4 regions of the Desulforamulus ruminis DSM 2154 genome follow, and region 2 is predicted to be linked to each of the others. Evidence: riboswitches for the same ligand, from Rfam matches in the RefSeq annotation. Region 2 holds a riboswitch; each other region holds the start of a gene.
What was found. Region 2 has a riboswitch for S-adenosylmethionine ahead of metK (methionine adenosyltransferase). Riboswitches for the same ligand answer to the same signal wherever they lie in the genome.
Positions count from the first base shown of each region.

Region 1: another riboswitch for S-adenosylmethionine. It lies ahead of DESRU_RS00885 (homocysteine biosynthesis protein); the one in region 2 lies ahead of metK (methionine adenosyltransferase).
Region 3: another riboswitch for S-adenosylmethionine. It lies ahead of DESRU_RS09300 (homocysteine synthase); the one in region 2 lies ahead of metK (methionine adenosyltransferase).
Region 4: another riboswitch for S-adenosylmethionine. It lies ahead of DESRU_RS07870 (Vitamin B12 dependent methionine synthase activation subunit); the one in region 2 lies ahead of metK (methionine adenosyltransferase).

Region 1 is NC_015589.1:165,139-168,918, forward strand. It holds gene DESRU_RS00870 (ribose-phosphate diphosphokinase) at 1-537, shown strand, start outside; gene DESRU_RS00880 (hypothetical protein) at 1,373-1,585, shown strand; SAM riboswitch class I at 1,682-1,794, shown strand; gene DESRU_RS00885 (homocysteine biosynthesis protein) at 1,883-3,082, shown strand; gene DESRU_RS00890 (NIL domain-containing protein) at 3,103-3,504, shown strand; gene DESRU_RS00895 (UPF0280 family protein) at 3,506-3,780, shown strand, end outside.
Region 2 is NC_015589.1:3,691,235-3,695,014, forward strand. It holds gene DESRU_RS18330 (ATP-binding protein) at 1-308, opposite strand, end outside; gene DESRU_RS18335 (helix-turn-helix domain-containing protein) at 457-948, shown strand; gene metK (methionine adenosyltransferase) at 997-2,190, opposite strand; SAM riboswitch class I at 2,293-2,392, opposite strand; gene DESRU_RS18345 (YlmC/YmxH family sporulation protein) at 2,460-2,813, opposite strand; gene murJ (murein biosynthesis integral membrane protein MurJ) at 2,780-3,780, opposite strand, start outside.
Region 3 is NC_015589.1:1,845,143-1,848,922, forward strand. It holds gene DESRU_RS09295 (YifB family Mg chelatase-like AAA ATPase) at 1-1,114, shown strand, start outside; SAM riboswitch class I at 1,239-1,346, shown strand; gene DESRU_RS09300 (homocysteine synthase) at 1,416-2,699, shown strand; gene metA (homoserine O-acetyltransferase MetA) at 2,728-3,645, shown strand.
Region 4 is NC_015589.1:1,567,268-1,571,047, reverse strand. It holds gene DESRU_RS07875 (homocysteine S-methyltransferase family protein) at 1-779, opposite strand, end outside; gene DESRU_RS07870 (Vitamin B12 dependent methionine synthase activation subunit) at 769-1,464, opposite strand; SAM riboswitch class I at 1,577-1,686, opposite strand; gene DESRU_RS07865 (BaiN/RdsA family NAD(P)/FAD-dependent oxidoreductase) at 1,699-3,012, opposite strand; gene ychF (redox-regulated ATPase YchF) at 3,133-3,780, opposite strand, start outside.

The DNA of each region.
Region 1 (3,780 bases), 440 kb from region 2:
ATTCAGGGCTTTTTTGATATTCCGGTGGACCATTTACCCGGGGTTCCCATCCTGGCGGAGTATTTTCATCAAAATTTAAAGGACGATGTGGTGGTGGTCTCCCCGGATATCGGCGGGGTTACCCGTGCCAGGGATCTGGCGGAACGGATTGGAGCGCCCCTGGCCATTATCGATAAGCGCCGGCCGGAACCCAATGTGGCGGAGGTCACCAATGTTATCGGCAGCATAAAAGGAAAAACCGTCATTATGATTGACGATATCATCGATACGGCGGGCACCATTACCAAAGGAGCCGCCGCGCTGATGGAACGGGGGGCCAAGGAAATTCGTGTTTGCTGTACCCATGCCGTTTTATCAGGCCCTGCCATCCAACGTTTGCAAGAATCGGTCATTAAAGAGGTTGTAGTTACCAATACCATTCCCTTGCCGCCGGAGAAAATGATTGATAAAATAAAAGTACTTTCCGTGGCGCCGCTGCTGGGAGAGGCCATTATTCGTATTCACGAGGACCTGTCGGTGAGCAAGCTGTTTTCATAAGCAAAGCCCGGCTTTTGCTACTAAGAGCATTAAAATAACCCGTAATTTCCGGGAGTTGCCGGAATTACGGGTATTTTAATGGAGATGTTGGCTTGGGACTGGTAAAACTTGTATTATTTTAATTAAACCCAAAACTGCTATAATGGAGTTAATCCATTTTGAGTGCGACAATAGTCCTGGGTTGACGGGGACTATTGTCGTGTTTCTTTGGTCCCGGTGACAAAAGGCTGTTCCAGCGGACCAGAATTGAGTAAACTTAAAGTATAAGGGGCCGGGATTACCAATGGATAGACCAATTCCGGTAGAAATCAACGTTTAATTCTCCCTCCGGTTCCTCCGGTGAATAGGAGCCGCTGTTGACTCCTGTTTCCAAGAGATCGGGGCGGGATTCATCCTGGTTGTTCGTGGCGGTCACCCCCAGTGTTTTTTTAGTTAGGGTGTGTGAATTTGATTTTGTTTATACATATCCAGAAATTTTTTCAAGGTCGAAAATGTTCCGGGTGTGCATGAACTGAGCAACAAACATACCTAAAAAGGAAAAGACCAGGGTTCGAAGGAGTACCCTGTTATTTTTTCCTTTTTCTGAGTAGGCGACTTGAACGGCCAGACGGTCTGCTAGAGAAGGAACCGGGCTTTGGCCTAGGACGGAAGGCCACCGGAAAAGCATAGGTTTCAAGGGTAAATAATTACCGGCACAGAAGGCCTGCTTCAGCTCCCGTAAAAATAGATAAGGAGCCACAAGGCGTGCCTGGAATCCGAGATATACTGGTGTTCAGTTATGGTAAGCCCCTTATTTTTAAACTGAATTTTTATGATCATTGCGGGAGGGAAATGGATGAAGGATAGTCAAGATGCCAATTATTTAAAAAATAATGGCCTGGAGGTTACCGATATGCAGGAAGGGAAAGTTTTTTGGGTTAAATTTCCCACCGGTTATCGCATCATTATGGATGCGGACGAATTAAACCGCCTGGCCAAATTTTTTGAACTGCACAAGGATAAAGGGCCTGGAGTCATTGAGATGTTGTTTCGCAGCAGTACAGCCTAGCATTTTACTTTTTAAGTTTAGCGGATGAATTTTTTTAATATGGTTGACAGTTAACGGGTAGATTGGTAAACTAATGTCATCAATTTTATATCTGTGCTCTTATCCTGAGAGGTGGAGGGACTGGCCCTATGAAACCCGGCAACCATCCGGAAATATCCCGGACAGGTGCTAATTCCTGCAGGAGATGATCATCTTCTGGCAGATAAGAGGTGTGCAACGCGATGATTAGCGAAGCCTCTTCTGTTAAGGAGAGGCTTTCATGATTGGTGGGGCAAGGAGCACGAAAGGAGGACAAAAATGAGTGTTGAACGTACCTATGCGGAAATTAATGCCCGCATCAGGGCAGGTAAAGCGGTGGTTTTAACCGCGGAGGAAGTCATTGGCAAAGTCCGGGAACAGGGTCTGGCGAAAACAGCGGCTGAAGTGGATGTGGTCACCACAGGAACCTTTGGGCCCATGTGTTCTTCCGGTGCTTTTTTAAACTTTGGTCACTCTTCTCCCCGTATGAGAATGCAAAAAGTATCCCTCAATAATGTTCCGGCCTATACCGGCATTGCCGCTGTGGATGCCTATATTGGCGTTACCGAGATACCCGAAGATGATCCGGCCAATAATAACTTTCCCGGAGAGTTCCGCTATGGCGGCGGCCATGTCATTGAAGATCTGGTAAGCCATAAGCCGGTAAAGCTGAAGGCGCTGTCCTATGGTACCGATTGCTATCCGCGCAAGGAAATTGAAACAACCATTACCTTGGATGACATGAATGAAGCCATTTTATTTAACCCGCGCAACGCCTATCAGAATTATAACTGCGCGGTAAACTTAAGCGAAAAGACTATTTATACTTATATGGGTACGTTAAAACCCCGGCTAGGCAATGCAACCTATTCCACTTCCGGACAATTAAGCCCCTTGATGAAAGATCCTAACTTTGCCACCATTGGCATTGGCACCCGCATCTTCCTGGGGGGCGGTATTGGCTATGTGGTCTGGAACGGCACCCAGCACTTCCCGGGATGGTTAAAGGATGCTGAAGGGAATATTGTGGGCTCTGCCGGCGGCACTCTCTCTGTACTGGGAGATTTAAAACAAATGAAACCCCAGTGGCTTAGAGGTACCAGCTACCAGGGATACGGAGCCACCCTCACCGTTGGTTTAGGGATTCCCATCCCCATTTTAAATGAAGAGATTCTTCGTTTTGCTGCCTTATCCGATGAAGAACTGCATGCCCCGGTGGTGGATTACAGCGATAACTACCCCAACCGGGTTGGCGGCAACCTTGGGCTGGTGAGCTATGCTCAACTGAAATCCGGTAAAATTACCGTACAAGGTCAAGAGATTCCCACGGTGCCCCTTTCCAGTTACCCGAAAGCCAGGGAGATTGCCCGCACCTTGAAGGAATGGATACAAAAGGGAGACTTTTTACTGGGAGAACCGGTTCAATTGCTTCCCGGACCCGATGCCGGGATTATGGCAAAAACCCTGGAGATTAAGTAAAGGGAAGGAGCAAACGGCTTATGGCGCCTCATAAAATTGTTCTCCGGTTTGGTTCCAGTACTTCGGACCAACCTATTATTTACCATTTGGTTAAAGATTATGACTTGGTGGTTAACATTATAAAGGCGAAGATTAATCCGCATCTGGAAGGAACCATGGTTTTGGATCTGGTAGGAGAGCGGTATGAAGACGGCATTGAATACCTGCGCAGTCAGGGAATTACTGTGCACCCTTTAACCCAGGAAGTGGTGCGCAATAACGAGCGTTGCACTATGTGCGGCGCCTGTACCAGTCACTGTCCGGCCGGCGCCCTGTATATGGAACGTCCGTCCATGGAAGTGCAATTTGATGGCGATAAATGTGTGGTTTGTTTGCAATGCTTAAAGGTTTGCCCGGTCAGGGCCATGGAGGTTAGGATTTAACTTGGATTATACCGAACGGACATACCGTGACCTGCACCGGCAGGTGGATTTAATCCATTTTCAGGTGATGATTAAAGAGACCGACCTGGATATCGGTGTGAGACGGGAGCGTTTTTCACCGGAACTGGTTCAATGGGTGGAACGTCTGGTAAAAGAACAGCGCTTATTATTAGAGGAATATATTCAAAGGGACCCCGAATTCAAAACCACCCTGGTGCCTCACCGGTTACTGCCGGGGGCGCCGGAGCTGGCGGTGGAGATGGCCAAAGCGGCTCA
Region 2 (3,780 bases):
GTAAGATTGGTCGCTTTTTTCGAGGATAGGAATAAAAGTTCAGTAATGATCTCGTTGGTCTTATCCAGTTCCTGGATGATCACCTTGAACAGGTCTTGATACAAAGAACATTCCTTTTTTTGTTGAAGTAGTTGCAGCAATCCCCGCACGGTGGTCATGGGGTTGCGAATTTCATGGGCAATTCCCGCTGTAATTTCCCTTATAATATTGATTCGTTCCGGCTGATCCTTTTTTAAAAAGGGGTCATACTTGCCTGTGTTTTCCATCATTTGAAGTAAGCTGAGATCATGATCTACATCAATGATCACGGCATTACCCCCTTATCTTTATTCTTTTATCTATTAATTTAATTTCATATTGAAATATTGTCAAGAAAAATCTTGGTTTTAATTTCAACATGAAACAATTTGTTGAACTAAAAATTTCGCAGGATATAATTGATTCGAGGTGTATCCTGTGGGAATTTTTAGAGACAGAATGAAAGAGCTGAGAGAAGATAGAGGCCTTACCCAGCAAGGGCTGGCCGATGCACTCAATATCGGAAAATCAGCCATTGCCCTTTATGAAACAGAAAAACGCCAGCCGGACCCCGATACGCTAAGAAAATTAGCTCTATTTTTCAATTGCAGTACGGATTATTTGCTGGGTCTTACGGATACTTTAATTCTTGAAAGGAAGGATCTGCCTTCCCTCCCGCCGGATATTTTGGCCTTTGCTTCGGATCAAGAAAATTACGGTTTGATTCGTTTGATCCAATCCCTTAAAATCCAAGGCCATTCCAATGAACTCATCAGAGAATGGTTAATTTCTTTAGGCAACACCATCCGGCGGATAAAGCAAACCTATGTCCAGGAATATTTGGAGAACCCGTTGCTCGTACAGGAACCGGGTGAAAAATACACCCGGCAAAGCCGGGGCAAGAAACCGGATAAAAAGAAGGATTCCTAGAATAAACCAGGTCCATAGGACCTGGTTTTCATCTTTACCTATGCTTTTTTACTCTAAACCGGCCTCTGCCCGGAGGATCTCCGCTTTATCGGTACGTTCCCAGGGGAGGTCCAGGTCGTTGCGTCCAAAGTGACCGTAGGCCGCAGTTTGTTTATAGATGGGTTGACGCAGATCCAATGTTTTAATGATGCCAGCCGGACGCAGGTCGAAGTGGCGGTTGATTAAATCAATCAAAACATCGTCACTAACCTTACCTGTGCCAAAGGTTTGCACCCTTACAGAGACAGGACGGGCCACACCAATGGCGTAGGCCAGTTGAACTTCCAGGCGGCTGGCCAGGCCGGCTGCCACCAGGTTTTTAGCCACGTAGCGGGCGGCATAGCTGGCGGAGCGATCCACTTTAGTGGGGTCTTTGCCGGAAAAAGCGCCGCCGCCGTGGCGGGCACTGCCGCCGTAGGTATCCACAATGATTTTACGGCCGGTAAGTCCCGCATCGCCGTGGGGTCCGCCAATTACAAAGCGTCCGGTGGGGTTAATGAAGAAACGGGTTTGTGCATCCACCAGTTCTGGGGGCAGCACCGGGCGCACCACCTGTTCGATGATATCCTGACGGATTCTGTCCAGGGAAACTTCCGGGTGGTGCTGGGTGGAAACCACCACCGTATCAATCCGGGAAGGTTTGTTACCGTCATACTCTACCGTTACCTGGGTTTTGCCGTCCGGTCTCAGGTAGTCCAGCAGTTCAGTTTTACGTACCTCCGCCAGCCTGCGGGCCATCCGGTGGGCCAGGGAGATGGGCAGCGGCATAAATTCCGGGGTTTCGTCGGTGGCATAACCAAACATCATACCCTGATCCCCGGCACCGATGGCCTCAATCTCTGCCTCGTTCATTTCCCCGGTTTTGGCTTCCAGCGCCTTGTCCACACCCATGGCGATATCCGGGGACTGCTCATCAATGGCGGTCAGCACAGCAATGGTATCCCCGTCGAAACCGTACTTGGCCCGGGTATATCCAATGCCCCGGACAGTTTCCCGCACGACTTTGGGAATATCCACATAACAACTGCAAGAAATTTCGCCGCCTACCACGGCCATGCCGGTGGTTACAAAGGTTTCGCAAGCAACCCGGGCCATTGGGTCTTTGGCCAGAATGGCGTCCAATATGGCATCGGAAATCTGGTCTGCCACCTTATCGGGGTGACCTTCGGTTACGGACTCAGAAGTAAATAATTTTCTGCTCACTGGGTTCCCTCCTAATTATTCAATATTCCCTGTCTCATCACTAAAAAAACAAACCTCCCCATTTACGGAGAGGTCTTTTCTTTTCCCCAGCCTGCCTCAATAACCTCATCTGTCAGGAAAGACACTTCCCCGCAGGACTTGGCACCTTACGTGAGGTTGCCGGGTTTCATCGGGCCAGTCCCTCCACCTCTCTTGATGAGAACATCAGAATCTATTTTTGCCAGATTTATTTTAGCAAAGCAGGTACAATGTGTCAAATTAAAAATATCTTACTCCTGATAAAAACTCCGGTCCAGGGGCTGTAAATCCACCAGCACGGTGTCCAGCCCAAATTTTTTCACCTGATCCCAGGGAATCACCAGATCCCGGCCGGAGCGCATCAGTCCGAAATATTTGCGCGGAGCCTGCAGCACCAAGGCCACTACCCTGCCTGTTTCCAGGTCAATGTGCAAATCCTTGATGGGCCCCAGTCTGGCGCCATCCGACAGGTTTACAATATCCTTGGTCTCCAACTGGGTTGCTTTTATCAATGCCGCCACCTCCCCTAACCCCATGCTATGCATCTGCCGGGCAAAGGGTGCGCAATCAATTAGCTTTTGGAAGGGCGCAGCCGTCCCATCCATTTGGCAGCATAGCGGGCCATCAGGTTGGCCTCTTCCATTCTCAGCAGGAATACCGACAACAGCAGGATAACCACCCCGCCGATGATGCTGGCCGCCACCTGCAGGGCCAGCCCCAGGGTTCCCAGGCCGCCCAGCAGGCCGGCCGCCAGATGATTCATCCCCCAGACTCCCGCTGCCATGGCGGCGGAGGCCAGAGAAATCTGTCCCAGAAATTTAAAGAGTTTGGCCTCCCACATGCCCGGGATCCGCTTATTCAGGTAATAGGAAAGCATTACCGTGTTCAGGAGGGAAGCAATGGAATTGGCCAAGGCCAATCCGCCGTGTTTTAGCGGACCAATCAACAGCAGGCTGAAGATCAAATTGACCACCACCGTAACGGCCATTAGCTTCACCGGTGTCTTAGTGTCCTGCTGTGCGTAAAAACCCCGGGTAAGAATGATGTTGGCCGCCTGGCCCACCAGCCCGATGGAGTAGAACACCAAGGCAATGGCTGTCATTTCCGTAGCCCGGGCATCAAATTTCCCGTGTTCAAAAAGCAATTGAATAATGGGAGTGGCCAGCACCAGAAGCCCCACTCCCGCCGGCAGGGCAAAAAGGGTCACCAGACGGAAGGCACCCACCACGGTTTCAGACAGCTCCCGCTGTTTCTTCTCCGCCGCCAGGCGGGTAATGGTGGGATAAAAAGCAGTGCCCACCGCCAGCACAAAAAAACCAATGGGCATTAAAATCAGCCGGTTGGCGTAATTCAAGGCGGAGATGCTTCCGGCCGCCAGTCCTGAAGCCAAAATACGGTCTATAATCAGGTAAATCTGGTTCAGGGAAGTGCCGATAGCCACCGGCATCACCAGGTAAAGAACCTTACGAACTCCCGGGTGACGCCAGTCCGTTGAAAATTTATACCGGAAGCCCTGCTGTTTGAGTTTAGGAACTTGAATCAGGGCGGCGAGAATAAATCCCACCACGGTTC
Region 3 (3,780 bases), 1.8 Mb from region 2:
GGAAAACGCTCCGGAAGGGGCGCTGGTGGAAGATATGGAGGTGTTTGCCGTTTCTTCCCTGGCTGAACTTGCCTTGGCTTTAAGGGGTGAAGCGGAATTGGAGCCAGTTAAAAAAGAAGCTTATCCATACCGGCAAGAGCAGCCTCAGACAATCGTTGATTTTGCAGATGTTCAGGGGCAACTGACGGCGAAGCGCGCCCTAGAAGTGGCCGCTGCCGGAGGACACAATATTTTGATGATGGGCAGTCCCGGCTCCGGTAAAACCATGCTGGCCCGCAGAATACCAACCATTCTTCCGGATCTGACCTTTGCAGAGGCCATTGAAATCACTCAAATTTACAGTTTGGCCGGACAGTTAACCAATCACCAGCCCATTATCACCAGCAGGCCTTTCCGTTCCCCTCATCATACTTCCTCTGCCGCCAGTCTGGTAGGAGGAGGACGGTTTCCCAGACCCGGTGAAATAAGCCTGGCCCATCATGGGGTGCTGTTTCTGGACGAACTGCCGGAATTCCATAAAGACGCCCTGGAAGCCCTGCGGCAACCTCTGGAGGATGGTTTTATCAGCGTTTCCAGGGTGGCGGCCAGCATTGATTATCCTGCGTCAATCATGCTGGTGGGAGCGGCTAACCCCTGTCCCTGCGGATTTTTGTTGGACCCGGAAAAGGACTGCATCTGCACGCCCTATCAGGTACAGCGCTATATTAACCGCATTTCCGGCCCGCTGCTGGACCGGATTGATATTCACCTGGAAGTACCGAAGGTATCCTACGCAGAACTGACCGATGTTTCACCCGGCGAGCCTTCGGCGGCCATCAAGGCCAGGGTGGAAGAAGCCCGAGGGCGGCAGCGGGAAAGATTCAAGGATTCGGGAATCACCTGTAATGCCTCCATGGGTTCCCGGGAGGTCCGCCGTTACTGCCGTTTGGAGGCTTCAGCCGCCAAACTGCTGCAGGATGCTTTTAAACGCCTGGGACTAAGCGCCCGGGCCCATAACCGCATACTGAAAATAGCCCGAACCATCGCGGACCTGGACAACCAAAAGAACATCTTAACCAACCATCTGGCGGAAGCCATCCAATACCGCGGTCTGGACCGGTTGTTTAGAAACTGAGGGAAGGTTCTGAGAGCACCTTTACCACCAGAAAAAGATTAAATTGGAAGCTGTTTTAAAGAGTTGTAAGAAGTATTCTTGACACATTGTCCTCTGCAAAATATAATTAGAAAAAATAAAAAATCTCTTATCCAGAGCGGTGGAGGGAAAGGCCCTATGAAACCCGGCAACCGGTCGGCTTTAGTCGACAAGGTGCTAATTCCTTCAGGAAGTATTTCCTGGCAGATGGGAGGAAGTGGAACACAGAATGAACAACCCCTTCATCCATTGAAGGGGTTTAATTTTTTAAGGAGGTTACATCATGACAGAGAGAAAACTTGGTTTTGAAACCCTGGCCCTTCATGCCGGGCATCAACCGGATCGTGAAACACTTTCCCGGGCAGTGCCCATCTATCAAACGTCATCTTACGTATTCCGGGATTCCGAACATGCCGCCAATCTTTTCAGCCTTAAGGAAGAGGGTCATATTTACACCCGCATCGACAATCCTACCACCGATGTGCTGGAAAAGCGTCTGGCCGCCCTGGAAGGGGGAGTGGGAGCCCTGGCCATGGCTTCCGGACATGCCGCCATTGTGGCCGCTATTTTGAATATCGCCTCCGCAGGGGATGAAATCGTCTCTTCCACCAACCTTTACGGTGGGACGGTGAATCTATTCACCCATACCTTTGCCAGACTGGGTATCAAGGTAGTCTTTGTAAACCCCGAGGATCCGGAGAATTTCAGAAAGGCTATTACGGAAAAAACCAAAGCCCTCTTTGCGGAAACCATCGGCAATCCCCGGTGCGATGTCCTGGATCTGGAGGCGGTTGGAAAAATAGCCCATCAGGCGGAAATCCCCCTGATTGTTGACAGCACCTTTACCACGCCTTACCTCTGCCGGCCCTTTGATTACGGAGCGGATATTGTGGTTCATTCCACCACCAAATTTATTGGCGGGCATGGCACCAGCATTGGCGGCGTGATCATTGATTCCGGAAAATTTGACTGGAGCCAAAATGATAAGTTTCCCGGATTGAATCAGCCGGACCCCAGCTATCATGATATAACCTATACGAAAGAAATGGGGGCGGCAGCCTATATTGCCAAAGCAAGAACGCAGCTATTAAGAGATCTTGGGGCATGCGTCAGCCCCTTTAACGCGTTCCTGCTGTTGCAGGGCATTGAAACCCTGGCCTTACGGATGGAAAGGCATGTGTCCAATGCCCAAAGGGTGGCGGAGTTTTTACAACAGCACAGCCTGGTTAATTGGGTTTCCTATCCGGGGATAAAAGGCCATCCATCCTACGAGCTGGCTCAGAAATACCTACCTAAAGGAGCCGGGGCGATTTTAACCTTTGGCATTAAAGGGGGGCTTGAAGCCGGCCGGAGATTTATAGACAGTTTACAAATTTTTTCTCACCTGGCCAATGTGGGAGATGCCAAATCTCTGGTGATTCATCCAGCTTCCACAACCCACAGCCAACTGTCCGAGGAGGCCCTGAAGCAGGCGGGGGTTTCACCGGACCTTATCCGTATCTCGGTGGGGCTTGAAAGTATCGGTGATTTGCTGGAGGACCTGGATCAGGCTTTAAAGGCTCAATAGAATTTGACAATAGAGGGGTGGCTGAAGGATGCCCATTAAAATACCGGATCACTTGCCTGCAAGCCAAATTTTAACCAATGAAAATATTTTTGTGATGCATGAGACCAGAGCGGTGCGTCAGGATATACGGCCGCTGAAAATGGCGATCTTAAACTTAATGCCCACCAAGATAACCACCGAAACCCAACTCCTGCGGCTTCTGGGCAACACCCCGCTGCAGGTTGAAGTAGAACTGCTTCATACCGGTTCTCACTGGTCAAAAAATACGCCGGAGGATCATTTGGCGGTATTTTATAAAACCTTTGAGGAAGTAAAAAATCAGAAATTTGACGGTCTGATTATAACCGGCGCGCCGGTGGAGCAACTGGAATTTAACCAGGTTGATTACTGGGAAGAATTACAGGAAATCATGGAATGGTCCAAAGATCATGTCACCTCCACCTTGCATATTTGCTGGGCAGCCCAAGCGGGGCTTTATTACCACTATGGCATACCCAAATATGACCTGCCGGCTAAATTGTTCGGTGTATTCAAGCATTGGATTAATCGGAGCCATATTAAACTGCTCAGGGGTTTTGACGACGAATTTTATGTGCCCCATTCCCGTTATACCGAGGTAAGGCGAAGGGACATTGAAAGAGTGGAAGAACTGGAAATCCTATCAGAGTCGGATGAAGCCGGTGTCTATATCGTGGCTGCCAAGAACCGCCGGATGTTCTTTATTACCGGCCATTCCGAGTATGATCCGCTGACCTTAAAAGGTGAATACGAAAGGGATGTCAAAAAAGGGCTGGATATCCTTGTTCCCCAAAATTATTATCCGGAGGACAATCCGGAAAATGAACCGGTAGTAAAGTGGAGAGGGCATGCCCACTTGTTATTCTCCAACTGGCTTAACTATTATGTATATCAGGAGACCCCTTTTAATCTTACGGAGATAAAATAGGCAAAAGACTTTGCGTAGTGCCTTAAGAACGGCAGATAACCCAGTGAACAACCGGACTAATAAAAAATAGAACACGGATTCAACGGATGATACGGATTTACACGGATTTAAAATTAAAAATCCGTAACAATCCGT
Region 4 (3,780 bases), 1.8 Mb from region 2:
AAACGAGCCGCATAATCGGCCAGCACTTCCGGCGTCTCCCGAAATACCGTGCGCCCTTCCACAATTTCGGGCATACCGGCATTGGGAGAAATCAAGACCGGTAAATTGGTGCTCCGGGTTAACTGCCGGACCACTCCCTCCAACTGCCTTGGACCTACGGAGCAATTCACCCCCACCGCCGCCACACCCAGCCTTTCCGCCACCACCGCAGCGGTTTCCGGGTCTGTGCCGGTAAAGGTACGGCCGCTCTCATCAAAGGTAAAACTGGCCACCACCGGGACAGAGCCCGCATCGGCGGCAGCAATCAGGGCCGCCCGCATTTCCCCTATATCCCCAAAGGTTTCAAAAAGAATTAAATCCACTTCGGCTTCCACTAAAGCCCGGCACTGAACCAAAAACTGCTGATAAGCCTCATCAAAGCTCAAGGTGCCCAGGGGCTGCAAAAATTTTCCCAGAGGCCCCACCGAACCGGCCACCATGGCTCCGAAGGGTTTGGCGGCCTCCCTGGCCAGCCGGCCAGCGGCCAGGTTAAATTCCCGGACCCGGTCCGGCATATCATATTCCTCAAGCTTTAAAGGAATGGCCCCGAAGGTATTGGTGGTTATAATATCGGCCCCGGCCCGGAGATAAAGACCGTGAACCTCTTTTATCACCTCCGGGTGGCTGACGTTCCATTCCTCCGGACACCAGCCTGCAGGAAGCCCCCTTTCCTGCAGCAGGGTGCCCATGGCGCCGTCCACAATCAATATTTCCCGTTGCACTCTATCTTTAAAGGACAATCTGATTCTCTCCTTCCATGCTGCTTTGACGATATTGACAATTCCTCTTTGGGCAAGCCGCACATTTTGAGGCAAGCTTGTATTCTATGGCACTCCAACCCACCAGAAAAACCAGCGATTTAACGGGAGTCATCTGAAAGTGATCATTGCAGGTGATGCCCAGCCGTTCCCCCTTGGCCAGACTCAATAGGGCGGGCAGATCCTGTAAGGAAAAACCACGGCAGCCGGGCAAAAATCTGGGCGTGGGATGTAAGCCTTGCAATCTTTGTTGACGGGCAATCAGGTTTACCGTATAGTTGGCCGCCTCTTCCACCGCCACCGTCCCCACCGCATCCAGGATGAAAGCCGCGGTCATTTCGCCGGCATGCATAAACCGCTCTCCCTGCCTGCTGATCTCCTCCCCGGCCGTAACGGCAATAACGCTGATCTGTCGGCAATGAACCAGTTCATTGCTTGGGGCGGCAAGGTGGAACACCCGTTCATTCACCCGGAGAATATTTTCCTCCAGCCAAAAATGATGCATGGAAAAAAAGGCTGCGGCATGGAGCAGAGACTGCCCCAGGTTTAGCAGCGGTTTAATTTTTTCCAGGTTCTGAGCAGACAGTTCCTCGGCGGCAGGCTGACCCATCATCCGGAGCACCTGCTGATATTTAACTCTTACCGGTATTTGCGAAAGCAGCATCATCCGCCTCCATACATAAAAAAATGGGGCTTCTTGTTATCATAAGCATTTTATTGTAAAAATAACACCCCGGACGGATGAGTCCGGGGCGTAATAATTACGTCCTTCAGGCCGAGACTCATCTCTCAGGACCGCGCAGTCCTGCAGGAGTTGGCACCGCCGCCAGAATGATTGGCCGGTTGCCGGGCTTCATAGGGCCAGTCCCTCCACCACTCTTGATAAGATTCACTATTTATATTAATCGTAATTTACACCAACCGAGTCTACTTCGTCAAGAGTTTCTCTTAAAGCTGTGGCCGCTGCTTCACCGGCCACATATCCGGTACTGAAAGCCACCTGCATGTTAAACCCGCCGGTATGCGCATCCACGTCTAAAATTTCCCCGGCAAAATAAAGTTTTTTTATCTTTGTGGATTCCATGGTGCGGGGATTGATCTCTTTAATGCTGACGCCGCCGCCGGTCACGGTGGCTTCTTCCAGGGGCCTCGTGCCGGTAACCTGCAGGGGCAGCCCTTTCATTAGGGAAATCAAAGTATTCCAGCGGGCCTTTATCACTTCGCCGGCCGGTGTTTCCGGAGCCACTTCTGCCAGGTCTAATAAAACTTTAACCAAACGTTCGGGCAATAAGGAGCTTATCAGATTTTTCACGGATTTTTTAGCAGCCGCCGAAATACATTGCTGTAGATCCTCCTCCAGATTCCGGGCGGTTCGCTCTGAAAATAAGTCCAGTTTGCCCTGTAAAACAGCCGCCGGGTCCCTCTGTTTTTCCAGAGCAACAACCCGGCCAACCCGCAGGGCGCCGGGTCCGGAAAGGCCCCAGTGGGTAAAGATGACATCTCCGGATTCCGCGGCCAGTCGCTTCCCTTTACCATTATAAAGGGTTAGATTCACATTCTCCAACGAGAGCCCCTGTACCGCTCTCCCTTTAATCCACCCATCAGAACAGGTTATGGCTACCGCGGCGGGAAAAAGAGCGGTTATGCGGTGTCCCGCCTCTTCAGCCAGCCGATGTCCTTCTCCGGTGCTGCCGGTATGAGCATAGGAGAGACCCCCGGTGGCCACAATGACCCCACCGGCTGTAAACACTTCCTCACCGGCGGCCACTCCTTGGCAGCGATGATTTTCAACCACCAGACCCTTGGCGCCGGTTTCCAAACGAACCCGCACACCAAGCTGGCGAAGGTATCTTTCCAGCGCACCCACCACATCCCCGGAACGGTTGTTTACAGGAAAAATCCGGCCATGATCCTCCACTTTGGTTTTAATCCCAAGCTTGCCGAAGAAAGCCCTTACCTGCTGGCCGGAAAACCGGTGCAGGCTGCTGTAAACGAATCTCCCGTTACCGGGAATATTATCTACCATTTCCGGTATATCGGCGGCATTGGTCAGATTGCAGCGTCCGCCACCGGTAATTAACATTTTTTTGCCCAACTGCCGGTTTTTCTCCAGCAGCAGGACTGCCGCCCCGCATTCCGCCGCCCTGGCGGCAGCCATCATGCCCGCCGGACCTCCGCCTACCACCACAACATCATAATCCTTACGCAAATACACCGTCTCCCGATTTCTTTAATCAATGATTGTTGAATATAGCTTAACACCATCGATCCTTCCATATAACCCATTCTAGGACCAATGGTATAAAAACGGCCCGGACGCGGGCCGGGCCTGTATTTAGACGTTAAATCTGAAATTAATGATATCTCCGTCCTGGACGAGATAATCCTTCCCTTCCAACCGGAACATGCCCTTTTCCCGGGCCTTGGCCATGGAACCGGCCGAGGTCAAATCGTCAAAGGCAACCACTTCAGCCCGGATAAATCCTCTCTCGATATCCGAGTGGATTTTCCCGGCGGCTTTTTTAGCATCGGTTTGACGTTTAATGGTCCAGGCCCGTACCTCGTCTTCCCCGGCAGTCAGAAAGGAAATGAGCCCCAAATAATCGTAAACAGCCCGGGCCAAACGATCAATACCAGGCTCACTGATGCCCAGGTCTTCCATAAACAATTGCTTGTCTTCCTCCGGCAGTTGGTTAATCTCCATTTCCATCCGGCCGCAGACGGGCAGAACGGCAATCCCTTTCTGAGCCGCGTATTTTTCAACTTCCGCCTGGCCCGGGTAGCTTCCGGCACGGAATTGATCCTCATCAATATTAATCACCAGCATCATGGGTTTTTCCGTAAGGAAGGCATAATTTCTCAGGGTCAATTTTTCTTCCTCACTGAGGTTCAACTGGCTGATGGGAGATTCTTCTTCCAGGGCAGCCAGACATTTTTTCAATACTTCCAACTCAAAGGCATTTTCTTTGGTAATTTTTTTACC